One region of the Planococcus sp. NCCP-2050 genome, then DNA from elsewhere that is predicted to be linked to it. Evidence: riboswitches for the same ligand, from Rfam matches in the RefSeq annotation. Region 1 holds a riboswitch; each other region holds the start of a gene.
What was found. A riboswitch is a leader RNA that binds a small molecule or an ion and turns the genes downstream of it on or off. The one in region 1 is predicted to bind cobalamin.
Positions count from the first base shown of each region.

Region 2: another riboswitch for cobalamin. It lies ahead of NFU07_RS04500 (hypothetical protein); the one in region 1 lies ahead of NFU07_RS05700 (ABC transporter substrate-binding protein).
Region 3: another riboswitch for cobalamin. It lies ahead of NFU07_RS08500 (acyl-CoA thioesterase); the one in region 1 lies ahead of NFU07_RS05700 (ABC transporter substrate-binding protein).

Region 1 is NZ_BRCX01000001.1:1,173,972-1,181,729, forward strand. It holds gene NFU07_RS05690 (adenosylcobinamide amidohydrolase) at 1-168, opposite strand, end outside; gene NFU07_RS05695 (FecCD family ABC transporter permease) at 170-1,147, opposite strand; gene NFU07_RS05700 (ABC transporter substrate-binding protein) at 1,155-2,132, opposite strand; cobalamin riboswitch at 2,265-2,450, opposite strand; gene argS (arginine--tRNA ligase) at 2,498-4,159, opposite strand; gene NFU07_RS05710 (YwiB family protein) at 4,156-4,566, opposite strand; gene NFU07_RS05715 (antibiotic biosynthesis monooxygenase family protein) at 4,706-5,203, opposite strand; gene speB (agmatinase) at 5,535-6,407, opposite strand; gene speE (spermidine synthase) at 6,409-7,242, opposite strand; gene NFU07_RS05730 (YwhD family protein) at 7,619-7,758, opposite strand, start outside.
Region 2 is NZ_BRCX01000001.1:899,900-907,657, forward strand. It holds gene NFU07_RS04490 (glycosyltransferase family 2 protein) at 1-892, opposite strand, end outside; gene NFU07_RS04495 (ABC transporter substrate-binding protein) at 1,015-1,965, opposite strand; gene NFU07_RS04500 (hypothetical protein) at 1,962-2,510, opposite strand; cobalamin riboswitch at 2,684-2,880, opposite strand; gene NFU07_RS04505 (GIY-YIG nuclease family protein) at 3,082-3,486, shown strand; gene NFU07_RS04510 (threonine aldolase family protein) at 3,536-4,630, opposite strand; gene NFU07_RS04515 (glycerol-3-phosphate dehydrogenase/oxidase) at 4,807-6,507, opposite strand; gene glpK (glycerol kinase GlpK) at 6,637-7,758, opposite strand, start outside.
Region 3 is NZ_BRCX01000001.1:1,707,150-1,714,907, reverse strand. It holds gene NFU07_RS08525 (cysteine hydrolase family protein) at 1-505, shown strand, start outside; gene NFU07_RS08520 (class I SAM-dependent methyltransferase) at 502-1,242, shown strand; gene NFU07_RS08515 (GNAT family N-acetyltransferase) at 1,258-2,382, shown strand; gene NFU07_RS08510 (MFS transporter) at 2,409-3,716, opposite strand; gene NFU07_RS08505 (undecaprenyl-diphosphate phosphatase) at 4,159-4,983, shown strand; cobalamin riboswitch at 5,065-5,242, shown strand; gene NFU07_RS08500 (acyl-CoA thioesterase) at 5,399-5,884, shown strand; gene NFU07_RS08495 (ribonucleoside-diphosphate reductase subunit alpha) at 5,886-7,758, shown strand, end outside.

The DNA.
Region 1 (7,758 bases):
CCCAGCAGTTGCCGGCAATACCCCGCTGATCAACTTCATTAAAGTCGATTTGCCGCTGCCGTTCGGACCTAAAATGCCGAGCATGGTTCCTTTCGCTACGGAAAAAGAGACGTTCTGGACAATATTCCGGTCCCCATATCCGCCGCTTAAGTTGTTTATTTTCAACATATTATGCCACTCCTTTGCGTTGGCGGAAAAAGATAAAAGCAAAGACCGGTGCACCGATAAAGGCTGTGATCACGCCAATCGGAAGTTCCGTCGGTGAAATGATCGTACGTGAAACTAAGTCACAGACGATCAGCAATGCGGCTCCGTTGATAAAGGACAGCGGCAGCACATGCCGATGGTCCGATCCCCACAGCAAGCGAACCATATGCGGAACCACGAGCCCGACAAATCCAATCGTTCCAGAAACGGCAACGGCTGCACCAGTCAGAACCGAACCGCTGACCAAAATCATCATTTTGCTCCTTTTGATATTGACGCCGAGATACTGTGCCCGTTCTTCACCAAAAAGCATGGCGTTCAACTCTCTGCGGTTCAGCCATAACAGAAACGATCCGATTAAGAGAAATGGCAGCGCCATCTGCACATAAGGCCAACCGCGCATGGAAACTGAACCCAGAAGCCAACCGATTATTTGGCGCAGCTCTTCCCCCGTCAAAGCGATCATCAACGAAATGACCGAACCGAGAAAAGAGCTGAAAATGATTCCCGTCAAAATCACCGTTTCCATCTTCATCGAACGGTCCACTAATTTGGCAAATGCCATAACCGCCAACATCGTAGCCAGCGCGCCCGCCATACTGATGACCGGTAAGGTGAAAATTCCTAAAAAAGGAATGGTAATGCCGAAAAAGAGCGTCGTCACGGCACCTACTGAGGCACCGGAAGACACTCCTAACGTGTAAGGATCGGCCAATGGATTTTTCAGAAGCCCTTGAAAAGCTGCCCCGGCAATGGCCAGCGCCGCTCCGACAAGGCCTGCCAAAACCACACGCGGCATCCGAATATTCCAAAGGATATTAGCTGCTGTTTCATCCGAAGATGGATTCCATAGCACCCGCGGCGAAATCGTTACCGTGCCGACCGTTACACCCAACACTACAGCTCCCGCCAATAAAATGAGGGATATCGTGTAGGCGATCAGGTTTTTATTCACCGTAGACCTCTGGATATACTGCTCGTGCAAGCTCCAGCAATCCTTCTGTCACTCGTGGGCCTTGGCGTGTCAATTTGTCCGAGTCGAGGTTATAAACCGCTTCGTCTTGTACTGCTGTGATTTCAGCAAAACCATTGCGTCCCATGATGAGCTCGACTGCATTTGGTACGTATGCGCCTTCAGTAGTAACAATTACGTCCGGATTGCTGCTGACGATCGCTTCCGGATCCATGCTGACCCAGCCTTCCTGATCGCCGGCGATGTTTTCAGCATTGATCGTTGACAGCATTTCATCGATGAATGTACCTTTGCCGGTCGTATAAATTTCCGGCGTACTTCCCACTTCGACAAACACTTTTTTCGGTTCTTTTACTTCTGCAGCCATTTCTTCAATTTCGTCCAATTGCGCTTCCATCTCCGAAATTTGTGCATCCGCTTCTTCCATGGTGCCTGTCGCTTGGCCGATGATGGTCATCGTTTCAAAAACTTCATCAAAAGTGGTAGCTTCTTCAACTACAAATACATCTAGGCCAGCATCTCGAAGCTGCTGCAATCCAGCGTCTCCGATTCCTAAATTCGATTCATGCGCTAATACGATATCGGGCTGCAGGCTAATGATTTTCTCCACATTGAATTCCTGTCCGCCAATTTTCTCAACGCTTGCTGCTTCTTCCGGATAATTATCAAAATCGGAAACCCCGACCATCTTTTCACTCAATCCCAGTTCATAAGCGATTTCCGTATTAGAAGGCACCATCGAGACAATCGCATCCGGCTCTTCTTCAATCACCACTTCTTCGCCGACAGCATCCGTTAAAGTTACCGGGAATTCGACTTCCGCCACCTCTTTGGGCGGTTCTGCCGGTGTTTCTACGTCCTGTTCTTCTACCGGTGCTGCCTCTTCACCACAGCCTGCCAGCAGCAAAGCCGCCATACCCGCACTCATTCCAAACTTCCAAACTTTTTTCATTGCTGTATCCCCTTTTCTCTTGATGTTCTGTTTTGATGTGTTAAAAATAAAAAAATCCTTCCGCATAGGACTGCGGAAGGACGAAAGGACGGCATAAAGAAGACTATGCATCCAGCCGGTCCTCGCAGGCTAATGGGGCGTTTCATAAAGGCAGGTCTCCTGGCTCGTGCTCAACGCTTTCTGCGCCTTCCCGGAGTCTTGCTCCAGTGGCTTCAACAGATTGCTCACACTTACAGTGGCGGGACCGCGCCGGATTCGAACCGGCTTCCCTTTTAACTTATGCTGTTACACATAAGCACCTTTATGATTTCGACTATTCAATTGATTCATTTTCATTATACACATTCAGTTAAAAAACAGAAAGTTTACATTTTATCCGGTGCAGAAACGCCGATCACTTTTAACGCATTCGCAATCGTCGTTCTAACTGCCGTAATCAATGCCAGACGTGCACGCGTCAAGTCTTCATTCGTCGCATCCAATACTTTATTGGCATTGTAGAAGCTATGGAAGTTCGAAGCAAGATCTTGAATGTACGTCGTGATGCGGTGCGGTGCACGCAGCTTCGCAGCATCGGCAACCACTTTCGGGAAATCGCCGATTTTCTTCAAAACATCTACTTCTTTTTCTGATGACAATAATTCCAGATGGTCAGTTGAAGCGATGAAACCTTGCTCTTCTGCCTGGCGCACAATCGAACAGATACGGGCATGCGCATATTGCGAATAGTAAACCGGGTTTTCGTTGGACTGGGAAACGGCCAAATCCAAATCAAAGTCCATATGCGAATCGCCTGAGCGCATCGCGAAGAAATAACGGACTGCGTCTAAGCCGACCAGCTCAACCAATTCACGCATGGTGACCGCTTTGCCAGTACGTTTGCTCATCTTCATCTTCTCGCCGTCTTTGTAAAGCTGAACCATCTGCACGATGTTCACTTCCAACGTGTCGCGGTCGTAGCCAAGCGCTTCGATTGCCGCTTTCATACGCGGAATATAGCCATGGTGGTCAGCGCCCCAAATATTGATCAATTTATCAAATCCACGCTGCAATTTATCTTCATGGTAAGCGATATCCGGAGTCAAATACGTGTAAGATCCGTCGTTCTTGATCAATACGCGGTCTTTATCGTCTCCGAATGCCGTTGAACGGAACCATGTAGCGCCGTCTTCTTCATAGACATGGCCATTTTCGCGAAGTTTCGCTAATGCTTTATCGATTTTGCCATTTTCATAAAGGGATGATTCCGGATACCATACATCGAATTCCACACGGAAATCCGCAAGGTCTTTCTGAAGCTTCGCCAACTCCACTTTCAAGCCGTGTTTACGGAAAGCTTCAAAACGCTCTTCATGCGTCATCGCAACAAATTTATCGCCGTGTTCTTTTACAAGGTCTTCCGCGATATCTTTGATGTCTTGTCCGCGATAGCCGTCTTCCGGCATGCTGTCGCCTTTTCCTAATGCCTCAAAATAACGGGCTTCGATCGAAAGCGCCAAATTATTGATCTGGTTTCCGGCATCGTTGATGTAATATTCACGTGAAACGTCATAGCCTGCAAGGTCGAGTACATTGCAAAGCGAATCGCCGACAGACGAACCGCGGGCATGGCCAAGATGCAAGTCACCAGTCGGGTTTGCTGAAACGAACTCGACTTGAATGCGTTCGCCTGCGCCGGAATTGGTGCGGCCGTAATCTTCCTTCTGCTCCAATACGGTTTTGACGACATCCAGTAAATAGTCTTTCTTAATCGTGATATTGATAAAGCCAGGTCCTGCAATTTCCACTTTTTCAATATTCGCTGATTCTTTATCCAGGTTTTCCACAATCGCTTCCGCAATCGCACGCGGTGCTTTTTTAGCGATGCGCGTCAATTGCATGGCGATATTCGTTGCATAATCGCCGTTCGCTTTGTCTTTTGGAGATTCCAAATGGATTTCCATTGGTTCGGTTGTTAATTCGGCTTTTTGAACCGCTTCACTGATGGCCAATTTGATGGCCTGTTGCACTTTTTCTACTGCATTCATGATTTACCCTCCGTAAATTGTATTTCCATTTCGTATTCCCCGACATGGGATGAGCCCATCGCCAGATCGTATCGAACTTTGAAACGCGTATCGCTTGCTGATAATTCGTGCGCTTTCGTCGTCAGCATAAAAGACCCTTGTTCGTTCGTTAAATTCCCCGTTTGCTCTTTATGTAATAAAAACGGCAGGCGCATCTGCAAGCCTCCGCTTCTCATGATTACTGCTTCATCATCGCTGATTTTCACTGTGGTTCGGATGCTGAGCTCTTCAAGCTGCTCTTCATATTGCAAATAAAGCCGGTTATTTTTAACCGTCATTGTGCCTTCCGACCGCATTTCCAACACTTGCTCTTCAACATCCGGTTGGCGGATTTTAGTTGTCAGTTTGATTTTCACGAATTTCTTCAAAACGCTTCCGCCTTCCTGTCGATTGATAACCTTTATATTATAGCCTGTTTTGCACTGGTTTTTCAATTAAGTTTGGGATAGCTCGCGGCATCGCATAAAAAAATGGCGCACAGCCATGCTGTGCGCCACTTGGAGCCATTTATCGCGTATACGTTTTAACGAAAGAAGGGCGCGGAAAAACATTCGGGCGTTTATCAATGCCTTCTGCTGTGCCGCGTTTCGCATGGGCATGGCTATAGGCTTGGGATTGCTGCCAGTTTGTAAACGATTCTTCATCTTTCCACAAAGTCAAAATGATATACGTATCTGAATTTAGCGGGCGAAGTACCCGGATCGCCGCAAACCCCGGCTCTTCTTCCACTTTGCCGGCGCGATTTTGAAAGCGCGCTTCAAACAGCTCGCGTCCTTCCTCAGTTACCGGAATGTTATTGAAGACCGCATAAAAGCCGTCATTGATATCACCGACTGCGTTCAAGATCTGAAATGCTTCAAACCCTTGCGCCGATGTGCCATCTTCCGCTTCAAACAATACCGTTGCCTCTTCGCCGTCCACCAAGTAAATCAATCGCGAATTCGGCGAGGACGCAAGGATCGATACCCCCTGGTCGCGCGGTCCAGTCCACTTATATAATTCCATCGTCAGCACCTCTTTCAATATTTTCTCTCTCATCTTACCGTTTCTTTTTGAAAGATTCTATTTTGCAGGTCTTACGAGCGAGTTTTGTGTTTTTATGAGCGACTTTCGCCATTTTATGATCATTCACCAAGAAACTGCATTCCGCCGTCCGAAAAGTTGCCGAAATAAAAAACGGCCTGGAGATTTCCAGGCCGTTTCCGCTTTTCTTATTGTCCAGCTTCGCCGCCTAGCCGCTCGAGGTCGCTTCAGTCATATCAGCAATGGCTGAAGAACGCCATTCCCGCTCTGACTTCCAGCGCTTGTCGCGGCTGTCGAGGCGGCTACGCTTTTCCTACTTCACCCAGCCTAAAATCATTTCGCGCAGCAATTTGCTCGCGGTGTTGGCTGTTTGGTCGGAGTGGTCGTAAACCGGAGACACTTCCACCAAATCGAAGCCGACGACATTGACGCCTGAAGCGGCAATAGCGTGGATCGATGCGAGCAGCTCGCGGGAAGTGATGCCGCCTGCGTCAACGGTTCCAGTACCCGGTGCATGCGCCGGATCCAGGACGTCGATATCAATCGTCACATAAACTGGACGGCCAGAAAGTGTCGGCAATACTTCTTTCAATGGTTCCAATACTTCGAACATGGAAATGTGCATGCCGTTTTCTTTTGCCCAGATGAATTCTTCTTTCATTCCTGAACGGATGCCGAACGAATAAACGTTTTTCGGTCCGATATGATCTGCGATTTTGCGGATCGGCGTCGAATGCGAATATTCTTCGCCTTCGTAGTTTTCGCGAAGATCGGTGTGCGCATCAAAATGGATGATCGCTAAATCATCGTATTTGCTCGCAACTGCCTTCATCACCGGAAGCGATACTAGATGTTCGCCGCCCATGCCGATTGGGATTTTATTGTCTGCCAATAAAGTATGGATATACGTTTCGATTTCAAGCAGCGATTTTTCCGGATTGCCGAATGGCAATGGGATATCGCCGGCATCGAAGAATTTCACGTCATCCAGTTCACGGTCTAGGTAAGGGCTATACTCTTCCAGGCCGATCGACACTTCACGGATTTTGTTCGGGCCAAACCGGGAACCGGGACGGTAGCTGACTGTCCAGTCCATCGGCATGCCGTAAAGGACCGCTTTCGATTCTTCATAATTCGGATGGCTTTTGATAAATACTTTTCCAGAATACGTCTCGTCGAAGCGCATCTTATTCGCCTGCCATATCTTTCACGAATTTCGGCAAGACGAATGCCGCGTTATGCAATTCTTTCGTGTAATACTTTGTTTCGATGTCATGGAAGCGTTCAGCTGGAACAGCTGTCGGATCGTATTTCTTCGAACCGATTGTAAACGCCCAAAGGCCTGATGGGTACGTCGGGATGTTCGCCAAGTACAATTTCGTAATCGGGAAAATTTCCTTCACGTCTTTTTGGACTTGTGTGATCAAATCCGCTTTGAACCATGGGTTGTCCGATTGGGCGACGAAAATGCCGTCTTCTTTTAACGCGCGTGAAATGCCAGCGTAAAAGCCTTTTGTGAATAAATTCACAGCTGGCCCGACCGGCTCCGTAGAATCAACCATGATCACATCGTATTTATTTTCAGATTCTGCAATGTGCATGAAGCCATCGCCAACGATGACGTCTACACGTGGATCTTCAAGGCCTGACGCAATAGATGGCAGGAATTTTTTCGAGTACTCGATCACTTTGCCGTCAATGTCGACAAGCGTCGCTTTTTTAACAGAAGGGTGTTTCAGCACTTCACGGATAACGCCGCCGTCTCCGCCGCCTACAACCAACACGTTCTCCGGGTTCGGGTGCGTGAACAATGGAACATGTGCCACCATTTCATGGTAGACGAATTCATCTTTTTCAGAAGTCATGACCATGCCGTCGAGGAAAAGCATATTTCCCCATTCCGCCGTTTCAGCCATTTCTAAATATTGGAAATCCGTTTGCTCCGTGTGAAGCGTCTTGTTGATTTTCATTGTAATCCCGAAATTCTCGGTCTGTTTTTCTGTATACCAGAATCCTGCCATTTATAATCAAACTCCTTTAACTTTCAGATTAAAATCTACTTAAAAAAGTATAAATCTTTTCAACGAAAGTGCAATCATTATTTGCACAGTCTTCTTTACCCGAATCCCATCCAATTATCCCCAAAATAAAAAGGTTTTCTGCGCAGAGAACTTTTCCCTGTACAGAAAACCTTTTTATGCCTGACGGCGCGAAGAAAGAGACATGAGGCATTGGGCTTGGGTTTTCTCGCAATGGCTCACGTCACTTGTCCGCAATCAGGTGTCCTAGCTTTCTATTTAAAAGCTGTAGTTATAGTGTACTGCCTTTTTTAAACAACTTCAACCGCCTGTTGGAAGCAATTGCAAATGTCACAAATCGTACAAATTTTTTTAGCCTTTATGCGTTTAAATCTTGTTTCAGTTGATTTTCGCTGCGCTCCCACATTTCGGGATTGTGGCTTCTCAAGTATTCAGCCAAGACTTTTTTCGAACTTTCGTCCATCTGCTCGACGATAATCTTCCGTTTCATCGATTTAT
Region 2 (7,758 bases), 270 kb from region 1:
TGAAGAATTGAAAGCTTTCGCCTGGTCCATAATCTTTCAATAAAGGCGCTAAACTGGCGAGATGTTGTTTTTTTCTGGAGTAATCCAGTTTTTTATTCACTTCATACATGACTTCGAAATTCATTAGCCGGTCCCAATACTGCTGAAGCCCGCGATTGATTTTGCTTTCTTCCACGTTAAGCGAAACGATCGCTTGAAGCGCTGCCTGAATAAAACGGAAGACTTTCGAAAATGGCCTTTCCTGCTTTGTCAATTGGACTTTAATGGCATCTGGATTGCGGGTCGCATAATAACAGTCATAGTCTTTTACGATGGCTATGCCATTCGAACAGATATAAGCAGGGACCGTAAACGTATGGTCCTCGCCAATATTGGTTTCTTCAAAAAAACGGATCTGGTGTTCATGAAGCAAAGAAACTTTGAACATCTTCAATGAGCTGATAGTCGTTAACGCGTTGGATCCGTAAAATGAGAAAAACTCCGGATTTTTTGAAAAAATCGCTTCCGGGACGCCTCGATTCACCCCTTTGTATTTTCCGACAACAATATCACTATCGTATTTTTCTCCTACCGCCACCATTCGTTCCAGCGCTTCTTCCCCTAAAAAATCATCTGCATCCACAAAGTAAATATACTGGCCATTCGCTAGTTCAATCGCTTTATTCCGCGGACCGCTCGGAGAGCCTGAGTTCATCTGATGCTCTACGTGAATATTCGGGAATTCTTTCTCGTAGCGATCCAGGATGGCGCCGCTTTGGTCAGTAGAACCATCGTCTATACAAATAATTTCCAGAAATTGCTGGTCTAATGTCTGATTCAGGATGCTGGCAATGCAGCGTTCAATAAATTGTTCGTCGTTGTATACGGGAATAGCTACAGTCACTTTAATCATGCTTCCCCCTCTTTTCTCTCCTAATTAAGCAAAGGCTTATTATAAATTATACCAGTTATCTGAAAATTTAATCAATTTAAAAAACCACCGCCCTTTTCTTTCGGACAGTGGTTTTAATGAACTTATTTCAATAAATCTGGATAAGCGGTTTCGGCTACCAGTTTCACGGCTTCTCCTATTCTTGGCCCCGGCCGTGAGGTGATATCTGAATCCAACAAGAAGACTTGCTCATTTTGGACAGCCGCAATTTCCGACCAGCTATCGCGGGCTTTGATTTCATCTACAGCGTTCTCAACATAGGATACTGTTGTAAAAATCAGTTCAGGGTTCCGGTTCACCACTTCTTCTTCAGAAAGTTGTGGCCAGCCTTCCAAATCTGCAAATACGTTTTCCACTTGAGCGTGGTTCATAATTTCCTGTTGGAAGGTCTTATCGCCAGTTGTATAGATTTCAGGCAACGGGCTGATTTCGATGTAAGCTTTTTTCTTTTGCTCAACTTCAGCGAGCTTGTCTTGGACGTCTTTAATTTCTCCTTGAATGGAAGCAATCAGTTCTTCGCCTTTTTCTTCCACTCCCATTACTTGCGCGATTTGTTCGATGTCGCCATATACATCTTCAAACGAAGCGGCGGATTCGATGACGAATACCGGAATATCCGCTTCTTCTAAAACCTCAAACCCGGTCGGTCCGCCAGTCGAATAAGCGAGGACAATATCCGGATCCAATTGGATGATGCGTTCTGCATTGAATTTCACAGAATCAGAAACCCGCTCAACTTCCAAAGCTTCCTCCGGGTAGTTATCAAAATCTGTGGCACCGATCAATTTGTCTCCTTCTTCTAATGCATAAAGGATTTCCGTATTGCTCGGAATAAGCGAAACGACGGTTTCCGGAATTTCTTCCAACTTCACTTCATTGCCTAAATCATCTGTCACTGCGTAAGACTCAGCCACTTCCGTTTCCGTGTTTGCATTGTCTGCAGTTTTAGTTGTTTCCGCACTTTCCTCACTTTGGCAGGCTCCGAGAAATACAGCCAGTGCAAGCGTTCCACTCAATAAATAAGATTTTTTCATTTGCTCTTTTCCTCTTCTTTCTTTTTCGGTCTCGTTGGATAGGATTTGCTGATGAACGGAATCTCTTCCACCCCGTGTTTGCGATTGGTATAAACTGCCATGACAAATAAGACGTTAGCGAGCAATTGCGCATAATCAAATAAAATCTCGGGAACTTCCCGCTCCAAACTCACTTTATGCAATGCCCTAACTGATTTTTTCGCTTCGCTTCGGCACACATGCAAGCTACAGGCAGCCTGACTCCCTTGCGGCAAGACAAAATTTCCGATACTGTCTTCCACCTCTGCCACGTAAAAATCGTATAAACTGCTCAGTTTTTCAAGGTCTTCTTGGTCAATCGCTATTTTGCCACGCACCGAACCATTCAAATGATAGGCCATAGGCTGTAAATAACGAAGATCCCACTCTACTTCCGGAATGTCTTTCGTCAACGAAATGGCTTCACCAATGCGCGTCGTCAGTGAATCGGTGCGAATTTCAAAATCCACTGTGGATGCGGACTCCCGCATGAATGGATAGCAAATATAGCGCATTTCTTTTTTCATTCATATCACCTCTTCTCCTGCTTTACTCAGTGGTAATCTTCCGCATCGCACTTCAGATAAACAGCAAAAAGCCGCCCTCATAAAAAGGGCGGCACCATTCCAATTAAACGGCTCGTCTATAAAGCCCAAATTGTAAAAGTTGCCGTATGATTCCCTTATCTTCCGAAGAGTAAAAATACGTTCAAAAAAAGGTAGGTCTCCTGGCTTGTGCATCGTTTTACTCTAAGAACCTTCCCGTCGGATGATCACTCATCTAAGACAGTGGCATTTTCTTATTTCATACGCACTTACAGTTGCGGAAACAGCTCCGGATTCGCACCGGATTCCCTGTTATACTGACGAATCAGCACCTTTTTTCTGCATGATTATTCACTTGTTTCAAGTGTAGCATATTTTATTCCTTAGAAAAGCCTAATTTTCCGATTAGAAAGCGCTTCCAGATATTTGAATAATATGACTTTTACTTCTGCTCTCGCTTATTAATCGTTTATTGGTTAAACTAATAATCAGATAAGTCGAAAATATGAAATAGAAATGAATTTTACGACCGACAAATAAGGGGGATTATTAGATGAAAGAAAAGATTCATGAGCTTCTGAGAAAAGAAAACTATGCATTCGATAATGAAAATTGGAAGTCCATCGAAAATGTTCCTTTTCTTTTAAATGATGAGACCACGATGTTGTTGAACAAGATTAAATTGAATATGGGAATGGCTAAAGGCATCTATATTTTCTGTGACTCCAATCAAAATATCCTTTATATCGGAAAAGGAGCACCAATCTACAACCGCATACGCCGCCATTTCGCAAAACTGAAAAAGACAAATCATGCCCCTCACGGATTTTCCCAAGAGATCCAGGCACCTATCACGATTCATTGGGTCGAAATCGAACAGCCTGAAAAAAGGGAAATCGTTGAACATATGCTGGCATATACCTTAGAACCGGTGTACAAGAAATGGTACGTAGGATAAATAGAAAAAAGCCTGTAAAAGACGCTTACTGTCTTTTACAGGCTTCTTTCTATTTAAGAGTTTTCATTTTTTCATTAAGCTTGGCAAATAGCTCTTCTACCTTCTCTGCCGGCAAAGTTTCATACAAATCACCTAGGCTGACTTCATAGGAGCTGCCGCCGTTTTCCAATGTTTTAAGGTAGCTTGTAAGCCTGATTCCCGTTTCCTGGTGAAGCTCAGCAAGCAGCTCCTCCATCGTGTCATTGGCATAGCTGAAATGGACATGGAACATATTCGATACAGGCTCCACGGGCAGAGTGGTAATCCCTTCACAGCTATTGAAAAAGCCGGCCAGTTCTTTTGCATGTTCATGATACATCGCCATCTTTTTAGATCGCTTGTCAAAATAATAGTCAGCGGAAAGGATATATGGATACAGCGAAATCAAATCGCCGCCGTGGCGCCGTTTCCAAACTTTTGACTGAGCCATGAACTCTTTATCTCCTGCCAGTATCGCTCCTGCGATGCCGCCAATTCCTTTATAGAGCGAGATATAGACACTGTCAAAAAGGCTGCAGACTTCACTTGCGGTTTTACCGTAATAAGGCAGCACTTCCAGAAGCCGCGCCCCGTCCAGATGCAGTTTGATCTCGTTCTTGCGGCAATAAGCCGAAATCTCTTCCAAAGTTTTGTAGCTTGGCAATTGCCCGCCAATTTCACGCTGCGGCAACTCCAACAGCACACAGGCCACTTTCTCGTCCATTTGGAGGACATCTTCTAGCTCAATGACGCGATCCATATCAGCGAGCAGCACAGACTCGATTCCATGCAATTCTTGAAGCCCTTTTTCTTCGTGGATTTCCAGATGGCTCAATGGATGATAAGCTACTTTCCGAATGCCTGCCGCGTCGCACCAGATACGCAAGGCAATTTGCTGCGCCATTGTCCCGCTCGGGAAAAATACTGCATTTTCTTTTCCTAGCAGCTCCGCCATCTTCTCCTGAAACTCTTCAATAACCGTTCCTTGGCCGTAAATATCGCTTTCTACATTTCCATCAATACCCTCAAATGCCTCTTTCAGCACCTTCACATCACGCTTGCCGTGGCCAGCCAACTGGTGCTCACTCTCGAGAAAACTTCGCTTTAACCGTTCATTGGATGTCATTGTCTTGCTCCTGTCTCTATTCAGAATACTTGCGCTTTTATCCACTATATCATTTTTAAGGATACGGGCAAATCGCTGGAAATCGGGAGAAGCCAATACCATTCATGCAAGAAGCAACTGCATACAAAAAAAACGCTCCGATCAATTAAGATCAGAGCGGCTTATCTATGAATTTATTAATTTACTGCGGCTTTAAAAGAGGCACTTGAACGGCTTCCGCCAACTTCAACCGGATGCACAGCCTCATATAGAAGCCCTTCCAGCTCGTTATTATAAGCCGTTGCCTGTTCCTCAGTCCAGCCAAGCACTTTGCCCATATAAGCATTTACAGCCGCTTTATTGGCGTGTACCCAGTTGATATCGAAGAACAATGCACCTGTACGGCGGATGAAGAAATCAATCGGTTTGTAGGCTGCTTCGTATTCCAAAGCGTAGCGCAGCATAGCGAAAGCGATTGGGTCGATTCCCTCTTTAGCCGCTTCTTCGTTTCCGGTAAATAAGAAATTGAAGACTTGGTCAACATTTGATCCGTAGCGTTGAACCAATTTGCGTGCAGCTTCCGGAGAAAGGCCGCGGCTCACACCTAAACGCACCCGATCTTCAGAGAACTTCACGAACCCTTTTGACCCTCCAACTTCGCCGCCTGAAATCGGCAAATGTTTTGTGGATACTTTTTTGAATTTCAAGCCATGCTCTTTTTCCAATTGCTCAGCTACCATATCGACGATGCTTTCGCCCATTTTACGGTATCCGGTCAGTTTACCGCCGGCAATCGACAGCAATCCTGAATTTGAAACAAAGATCTCATCTTTACGTGAAATCTCTGAAGGGTCTTTGCCTTCTTCGTGAATCAACGGACGCAATCCAGCCCAGCTTGATTCGATATCTTCCGTACGGATTCCCACTTCCGGGAACATGAAGTCGATCGCTTTCAAGACATAATCGCGGTCTTCTGTAGTCATCGTCGGATGAGCAATGTCCTGTTTGTAAACTGTGTCTGTTGTACCGACATACACTTTCCCTTCACGCGGAATCGCGAATGCCATCCGACCATCCGGCATATCGAAATAGATCGCTTGTTTCAACGGGAAGCGGCGGCCATCGAATACTAAGTGAATTCCTTTTGTTAATTGCAATGTCTTACCTTGTTTAGAATGGTCTTTGTCACGCAATGTATCCACCCATGGGCCTGCTGCATTGACGATTTTCTTCGCATAGATTTCGTGGATTTTACCATCGACCTGGTCTTCTACACGGATGCCGACCACTTTGCCGTTATGGTAGATGAAGCTTGAGACTTTTGCATAGTTCATAGCCAAAGCGCCTTTTTCAACCGCTTTTTTCATGACTTCCATCGTTAGGCGAGCATCGTCTGTTTTGTATTCTACGTAGTAGCCGCCGCCTTTAATGTCTTTCTTTTTCAATAAAGGTTCACGGCGCAAAGTCTCTTCTTTTGACAGCATTTTACGGCGTTCATCTTTCTTGACGCCTGCTAAAAAGTCATAGACGCGCAAGCCTACATTTGTACTAAGGGGCCCAAAAGTTCCGCCTTTGTAAAACGGCAATAGCATCCATTCAGGAGTAGTTACATGAGGCCCGTTTTCATAAACGATTTCACGTTCTTTCCCTACTTCTGCAACCATCTTCACTTCGAATTGCTTCAAATAGCGAAGCCCGCCGTGAACAAGTTTTGTAGAACGGCTGCTTGTTCCTGCAGCAAAATCCTGCATTTCCACGACCGCCACTTTCATGCCTCTCATCGTTGCATCAAGTGCTGTTCCTGCACCTGTAATCCCACCGCCGATTACGATTAAATCAAGGGGTGTATTTTTCATTTTGTTATAAGTGTCTGTTCGGTTTAAGCTGGAAAATTTCATCATATACCGCTCCTTTAGTTTTTTACAATTTTTGGAAGTGAAATAAAAGAGACCAAGCTACAGTCGCAGAATTTCTTCAGCTGAACTGGCTTGGTCTCTCGATATCTCCGGCCAAATATTAACTTTTACTTAAGAATTAACAATTGATTTTGCTTCAGGTTTTTTAAATGTACGAGTTGCAGCTACTGCATTTTTCCAACCTTCGTAAAGTTCTTCACTTTGCTCAGCTGGCATCAAGCTCGTAAACGTTTCTTCCACTTTCCACTGTTTCGCGATTTCTTCTTTGTCTTTCCAGAAACCTACCGCGAGTCCTGCTAAGTACGCAGCACCAAGTGAAGTTGTTTCTTGAATGACCGGACGTTCTACCGGTACATCAAGTATATCACTTTGGAATTGCATCAGCAAATCATTTGCAACGGCTCCGCCATCGACGCGCAATGTCTTAAGTTCGATTCCTGCGTCTTTGATCATCACATCTACCACGTCTTTTGTTTGATAGGCCAATGATTCAAGAGTCGCACGGATGAAGTGGGCTTTGGTCGTTCCGCGAGTCAAACCGAAGATGGCACCGCGTGCATCCGTATCCCAGTAAGGTGTTCCAAGGCCTACAAATGCAGGGACCATGTAAACGCCGTCTGTTGATTCGACTGAAGCCGCATACGCTTCGCTTTCAGGTGCGTTATCCAAGATTTTCAAACCGTCGCGAAGCCATTGGATAGCGGATCCAGCAACGAAAATACTGCCTTCAAGAGCGTATTCCACTTTGCCGTCTACTCCCCAAGCAAGTGTTGTCAATAAGCCGTGGTCTGAAACCACACCTTTTTCACCTGTATTCATCAGCATGAAACAACCTGTGCCGTATGTGTTTTTCGCCATGCCTTTTTCAAAGCAAGCTTGGCCGAATAAAGCGGCCTGTTGGTCGCCTGCAATTCCGGCAATCGGCACTTCGTGTCCAAAGAAATGATAGTCGACTGTGTTTGCATAAACTTCAGATGACTGGCGCACTTCAGGAAGCATGCTCTTTGGAACCGTCAAGATTTCCAAAAGCTCATCGTCCCATTCCAAATCGTAGATATTGTACATCAATGTACGGGAAGCATTGCTGTAATCCGTGATATGCGCTTTGCCGCCCGATAATTTATAAACTAGCCATGAATCGATTGTTCCGAACATCAAGTCTCCGTTGTCCGCTTTTTCACGGGCGCCTTCAACATTGTCCAAAATCCATTTCACTTTTGTTCCAGAGAAGTA
Region 3 (7,758 bases), 530 kb from region 1:
GGAAGCGGAAGCGAAGATGGCTGAGATTTTGGCAGCATGGAGAAACAACAATGGATTCGTCCTTCACGTTCAACACCGGTCTGACAATCCGGAATCGCTGTTCTATCCCCACAAGGAAAGCTATGAAATTAAAGAGGACCTTCAGCCAACAGGCAAGGAAACGGTCATCACGAAGAAAGTGAACAGCGCCTTCATCGGCACCAATCTGGAAGAAATCTTGCGCATGAATGGAATCACGACAGTAGTGATTGTAGGATTGACCACACCTCACTGTATTTCCACTACTGCGAGGATGAGCGGAAACCTGGGCTTCTCGACTTATGTCGTCTCAGATGCAACGGCTGCCTATGAACTAAATGATCCGAATGGAAACCGGATAGATCCGGAAACCATCCATTCGGTTTCGCTCGCAACTTTGCACGGGGAGTTCGCGCATGTCGTGACAACGGCAGAATTAATGCATGAATTTACTTCTCAGCCTTCCAGAAGTGAGGAGGAGAAATGAACGAAGAACAATTTTATGAAGCGGTCGGGAAAGTGAATGGCTGGGATTTCAGCCGTCTGCGGAGCCGGACGGAAGGAGAGCTCTGGGATTTCTATAAGATTGTGGCGGAAAATGCAGAAGGAGCCGCCGCGCTACTGGATCTTGGGACAGGCGGCGGTGAAAAAATGCTGGAAATCGCCTCTTCCTTTTCAGCCGTGACAGCGATTGACCGGTCAAAAGCCATGATTGAAACGGCTAAGGCCAATTTGGCTAAAACCGGTTATGCACATGTGCGTTTTCTGGAAGCATCTTCTGAAACACTGCCGTTACCGGATAGTTCTTTTAATCACCTATCGAGCCGACATGCTCCGTTTGATGCCAAAGAAGTATGGCGAGTATTGAAAAAAGGCGGGACTTTCTATACACAGCAAGTCAGTGAGGCGGATAAAGCAAATCTGAAGGCCGCATTTGGACGCGGCCAGTCGTTTGGAGAGCAGGACGGCACATTACGGGATGCTTGCAAAAGCGAACTGGCAGATGCCGGGTTTTCGAACATAGAAATTCGTGAATACGATGCAACGGAATACTTGGAGCGCCCGGAAGATTTGCTTTTTCTTCTCATGCATACACCCATTATTCCGGGCTTCGGGGAACAAGAAGGAGATTTCGCTCGCCTTCAGGAATTCATCGAGCAATATCAAACTGACAAAGGAATCCAGACGAATTCAAAGCGATTTCTGGTGATTGCTAGGAAGTAAGGAGATCTGAACAGAATGGAAAGCCGCTATCTATCAATTGAACCTTTAATTGAATATAAATCAGGGTTTCATATAGTGCTCTATCATGGCTGGGGCACTTCTACAGAAAGTTTTAACTCATTGGGGCGCCGGATGGCAAAAGCAGGCCACCGGGTTATCATTCCGGAAATTCTCTACCACGATTCCAGAAATCGGCTCAAAAATCCGTTTACAAAAGAAGCCATCCAACGCCACTTTTGGGAAACCATTTTTACGAGTATAGAGGAATTCAGCGATTTAGCGACGGCTGCTGATTTGCCGGTTTCGAGAACAGTCGTAATTGGCAGTTCAATGGGTGGTTTTATTGCCAACGGAGTATTTTCAAGAATGCCAAATTTAGCCGGAGCGGCCAGTATTAATGGCTCCGGTTCCTTTTTATTCACTGAAAAACGCTTCCGGGAAATGGATGGCCGGCCAAAGCCGACTGAAAAAGAAGAGGCCAATCTCAGAGAATTCGATCCGAAGGGAAAGGGGATAGGGGCTTCTCCTGTCTTACTGCTTCATGGAAGCGAAGACCGAACCATTCCGGTAGAGGGACAAAAAGATTATTACGGTTATTTGATTGAAAGTGGAAAGTCCAATGTTGAATTGAAATTATATGAAGGTATTAACCACCAATTTTCCGAAGAGATGGTCTTGGATTTAATCGGTTGGTTAGCAGATTTGAGCATAGAAGAGATTATTTCCAAGAGCCTGCATCCAGACATCCGTCAACTTCTGGCCTATGCCACATCAGAGGAGCGGATAGAAGTGGAATATGCAGCCTATCAACACGATCCAAACCGGAGATTGTACGGCTTGAAAAAAGAAGGGAATTTTATAGGCTGTATTGGAGTCGAGCAAAAAGGACTCGGGCAGCTTGAAATTATCCATTTAGCTGTTTCTCCGGTAAATCGGAAAGCTGGAGCTGGAAAGAAGCTTGTGGAGTGGGTTTTCCGCACATATTATCCGAAGGTCATGATTGCTGAGACAGATAGCGAAGCTGTCGGTTTTTACCGCAAGTTGGGATTTGAGGTTCACAGCCTAGGTGAAAAATATCCAGGGGTTGAGCGTTTTCTCTGTAAACGAAGTTCGGCCAACTCTGAAGAACAAAATAAATGATTTTAATGTCTATATACTAAGAGCCCTTACTCATGGAGTAAAGGCTCTGTCTGTTTTTGAAGAAATTCTTCTTTGAACGATTCCGCGCTTTGTTCACCTTGTTTACGAGGCGGGCTCGCAAGGAAAGCGGCGAACATGCCAAGCAGCGGAAACAGCAAGATTCCCCAAAGAATTTCCGTATAGCCGCCGAACAGATCATACGCGATGCCGAGCGGCAATGGGCCGAGTGCTGAGCCGGTCACGATCATCGCCATTGAAATGCCGCTGATGCTGCCAATGTGCTTGCGCCCGAAATAATTCGGCCAGACGACAGCCATGACAATGCGTTCAACGCCCATGCTGACTCCCCAAACAAGACCGAACACAATGGCCATTGCTAAGGTGCTAGTGTTTTGAAGCAGCAGCAAAGAAATGATTTCTCCGAAAAACAGCAATGCCAGCATATATTGCACTTTCACTTTCTCAAGCAGCATGCCCGTCAAGAAAGTCACAGGCAAACCGATCAAAGCAGTGATACTTAAAACGCTGGCAGCTGTTTCAAGAGATAATTCTTTTTCTTGGAAAATCGAAACTAAATGAAAAGTAAGGCCGGTATTAACAATGCCCGGAATGGCTGCACAAAACAGCAAAAGCCAAAACGCTTTTGTTTTGGAGGCTTCTTTCACCGTCCAGCTGATTTCTTCCACAGTCTTCTGCATCTTTCCTTGTTTTTTGGCGTCTCCATTATCAGGCAGCAAGCCCATGTCTTCCGGTTTGTTCTGAATCAGGAAAAAGGCCAGCGGGGTAAAGCAGATAATAATGATAGCGCCGAGGATCAGCCAAGAAGCGCGCCAACCAAAAGAACCGATCAGCCACACGTTCAGCAGCGGAAATGCGGCCGAACTGACCAAGCCGCCGATTGCTGCGATGCTGATGGCTCGGCCTCTTTTTTTCACAAACCATTGGGGGATCAAGGAGCTGGAAATCAGCGCCATCGATCCTTGGCCCAATAAGCGGATGAAAAAGAAACCGATAAAGAGCATGACAAGGCTGGTGACAAAACTATTGAACATACAGGCAACCGCAAGTGCCAAAGAAACAATGACGGCCATTTTGCGGGATCCGTTGCGGTCGATCAAACGGCCGATAAAGAATAGCAGAAATCCGGAAGCCAGAGTGGCCGCTGAATAGATGCCAGAAACCGTTGAACGGCTCCATCCAAATTCATCTATGTAATAATCAATGAAAATTGAGTTGGAATAAGTTTGTCCGGGACCAGAAAAAAACTGGGACAGCGCTGCAAGCGCGATAATCACCCAGCCGTAATGAAAAGAATATCCTGTAATTTGTTTCATCGTACATCTCCATTTTTAGCGGAAAATTAATAAGTTAACGCCATTAATATATTGAAATCACAATTTATTATCATACCATCATTTTTTATTATTAAAAGGTATTAATATCAAAAGACAAAAAGAAAAAGGATTCAGAAATTAATTATTATGGAAAAACAAAAAAATCTTCTTAAACTTAGGATGAATAGATTAGAGTTTTTCTTTTTAATGGTTTCGAAGCAAAAAGAAAGGAAAAAAGGTATAAGATAAACAAAGCCATTGCTTTCTGGAAGCGGAGAGTAAAGAAACGTGCAAATAAGCACTTCAGCGCTGCTTGACTTTATAGGGCACAGTCGAGTTAAATGAAAAAGACTTCTTTTTTAGCTGCTCACGACATGGAAGAGAAATTAGATAAAATAAAACGAATCGGACAATATGAACGATTTTAAGGAGAAAGAACAGAATGGATTTGTGGGAAATTTTTGTTGCGATTGTACTGGGAATTGTGGAAGGTTTAACAGAGTTTGCGCCAGTTTCTTCAACAGGGCATATGATCATCGTTGATGACATCTGGCTGAATTCAAAAGAGCTGTTCAGTGAACCGGTGGCGAATACGTTTAAAGTCGTCATTCAGTTAGGTTCTATTTTAGCGGTAGTGATCATCTTTAGAGACCGTTTCAAAGACTTGCTTGGTTTAGATAGAAGCAAAACGGCTGAGAAGAAGCAGCGTTTGAGTTTGACGAAAGTAATTGTCGGGTTAATCCCGGCCGGAGTGCTTGGTTTGGCTTTCGAAGATTACATAGATGAATACCTTTTTTCGGTTGAGACCGTTATTATCGGCTTAGTGCTGGGTGCAGTGCTTATGCTAATTGCGGATTACTTTACCAAAAAGAAACCGCATATCGATACGGTTGACCAGATGACTTATAAACAAGCGCTTGGCATGGGGCTTTTCCAATGTCTTGGTTTATGGCCAGGTTTCTCCCGTTCAGGATCGACCATAGCCGGCGGGGTTCTTTTGAAAATGAGCCACAAATCAGCAGCCGATTTTACCTTTATCATGGCAGTGCCGATCATGCTTGGAGCAAGCGGCTTGTCGTTATTGAAAAACTGGCAGTACATTACGGTGGACGCTCTTCCATTCTTTGTGGTCGGATTCATCAGTGCTTTTGTGGTAGCTTTAGTTGTTGTTAAATTCTTCTTGAAATTGATTGATAAAATCAAATTGGTGCCATTTGCGATTTATCGAATCGTACTTGCGGCCTTGATTTTCGTTGTTTACCTGTAATCGCTTGTAAAATTCATAAAGCTGGATTATAGTAAATAAATACAATAATTAGTGTTTAGATTTATTTTTGAACACTATATATAGTGTCGCCGATAATGATGGTGCCTGAAAAGGCTTAATAGGGAATCCGTGAAAACCGGAGCTGTACCCGCAACTGTAAGTGCTGACGAACTATGGAAAACCACTGTCCAATGGATGGGAAGGCCGTAGTGTAGGTGGAAGCACAAGCCAGGAGACCTGCCTCGTTATAAGTTTATGATCTTCTCCGGGAGCTGGGAGGTATAACGAAGGTACTCTGCAAGGAACAGTGGTTTTCTGCTGTTTTCCGTTGGATTATTTGCGTTTATATACCCGTCTTCTCTCAGAGAAGGCGGTTTTTTTGTCTTTAAAACAAGTAATGGAGGATTGAGCTGCAATGGAAAAACAAATTTCGGCAAGCATTTCACGGACGGTGCAAACAAGACTCGTGCTGCCGCCTGACACAAATCATATGGGAACTATATTCGGCGGGACGGTACTTGCCTATATTGATGAAATTGCGGCAATTACCGCCATGAAACATAGCGGAAAAGCAGTAGTGACCGCTTCGATCGATACGGTCAACTTTTTATCTTCCGCTACAGTCGGGAATGTTCTTCTTTTGGAAGGAGTTGTGATCTCGACAGGCCGGACATCAATGGAAGTCTATGTAAAAGCGGAATGCCAAAACATTGAAACAGCCGAAAAAACCTTGACCACAACAGCCATTTTGACAATGGTCGCGGTAGATGACGCTGGCAAACCAACGCCGGTGCCCGCAGTGGTGCCGGAAAGTGAGAAAGAAAAACAATTATTTAAAAGCGCACAAGATCGAAAGCAGCAGCGCATGAAAATCAATGAATTTGCAAAGGAGCTGATTTGATATGAATACCATCAACCAGTTGGAAAAAGACACAGTTGAAAAAGCCATCCAACGGGCAAAAGAAGTCTATAACTTGGATACAGCACCTCTTCTCGATAAACTGGCAACACTTGAAAGTGCAGCGAAGGCGGAGCAGTCGCTTATCTATGCCCTCAACCGGATTTCCATGGCAGAACCCGATTGGACATTTGTAGCGGCGGAGCTATATTTGGAAGAATTGTACAAAAAAGCTGCAAAGAACCGAAACTATCCGCCGCAAGATAAATACGGCGATTTCTATAAGTTGGTGAAGAATTTAAGTGAAGTCGGCATCTATTCGAGCGACTTGATGGAAAGCTATTCCGAGGAAGAAATCAAGGTGTTGGGCAAGGAAATCGATGCTGAGCGAGACTTGCTGTTCAATTATATCGGCCTGTTTTTATTGGCAGACCGCTATGTAGCGAAGGATTATGAAGGAAATATCCACGAATTGCCGCAGGAGCGCTTCCTGGTCATCGCGATGACTTTGATGCAAAATGAACCACGAGAAAAACGGCTAGATCTGGTAAAAGAAGCTTATTGGGCGATGAGCAACCTTTATATGACAGTGGCAACACCGACCTTATCCAATGCCGGCAAGAGCTTCGGGCAGCTGTCTTCCTGCTTTATCGACACGGTGGACGATTCGCTCGACGGCATTTACTTAAATAACTGGGATATTGCCCGCCTGAGCAAAGACGGAGGCGGCATCGGCATTTACTACGGCAAAGTCCGCGCTCTAGGATCGGACATTAAAAAATTCAAAGGCAACTCATCCGGAGTCATTCCATGGATCCGCTTGGTCAATGATACAGCAGTCAGTGTGGATCAGCTTGGACAGCGCCAGGGTGCGGTAGCTATTTACTTGGACGTCTTCCATAAAGATATTATGAACGGCTTCCTGGACTTGAAAACGAACAATGGCGATGAACGCCGAAAAGCGCATGATATTTTCACGGGAGTTTCGATACCGGATCTATTTATGGAAAAGCTGAATGAAAAAGATGAGAATGGCCGGAGCATCGGTGAATGGCATACCTTCTGTCCGCATCAAGTTAAAAGCGTTATGGGCTGGAAGGATGAAAACGGGACGGCACTTGGACTTGAGGATTTCTATGATGAAAACGATGTAAAGCATTTTACTGAAAAATACGAGGAAGCGGCAGCGAATCCGCTCTTGCCGCGAAAAACTTACCGGGCGATGGATATCATGGCGCGCATCATGGTGTCGCAGCTTGAAACGGGGACACCTTATATGTTTTATCGCGACGAAGTGAACCGGCAAAATCCGAACAAGCATATGCGCGGAAAAGGGCGTACGTCGATCTACTGCAGTAATTTGTGTACAGAAATTGCACAAAACATGTCAGCGACAACGATTACAAAAGAATATACCGACGAAGACGGCAACCTGGTCATGATCCGGAAACCGGGCGACTTCGTTGTCTGCAACTTGTCGTCGATCAACTTGCCGCGTGCGGTGAAAGCGGAAGTGCTGGAGCGTCTCATTCCAATCCAGATGCGCATGCTCGATAATGTCATCGACTTGAATACGATTTCTGTCGGGCAGGCGGATGCGACGAATAAAAAATACAGAGCGGTAGGAAATGGGACTTTCGGATGGCACCATTTGCTCGCACTTGAAGGTATCCACTGGGAATCAGAAGAAGCCGTAACGTTCGCTGATAAGTTATATGAAGAAATTGCCTACCATACGATCCGCTCTTCTATGGAACTTGCCAAGGAAAAAGGTGCTTACCGCGAGTTCAGCGGCTCGGAATGGCAGACAGGCGAGTATTTTGAACGCAAACAATACACAAGCGGCCGCTGGACCGATCTGCAAAAAGAAATCACTG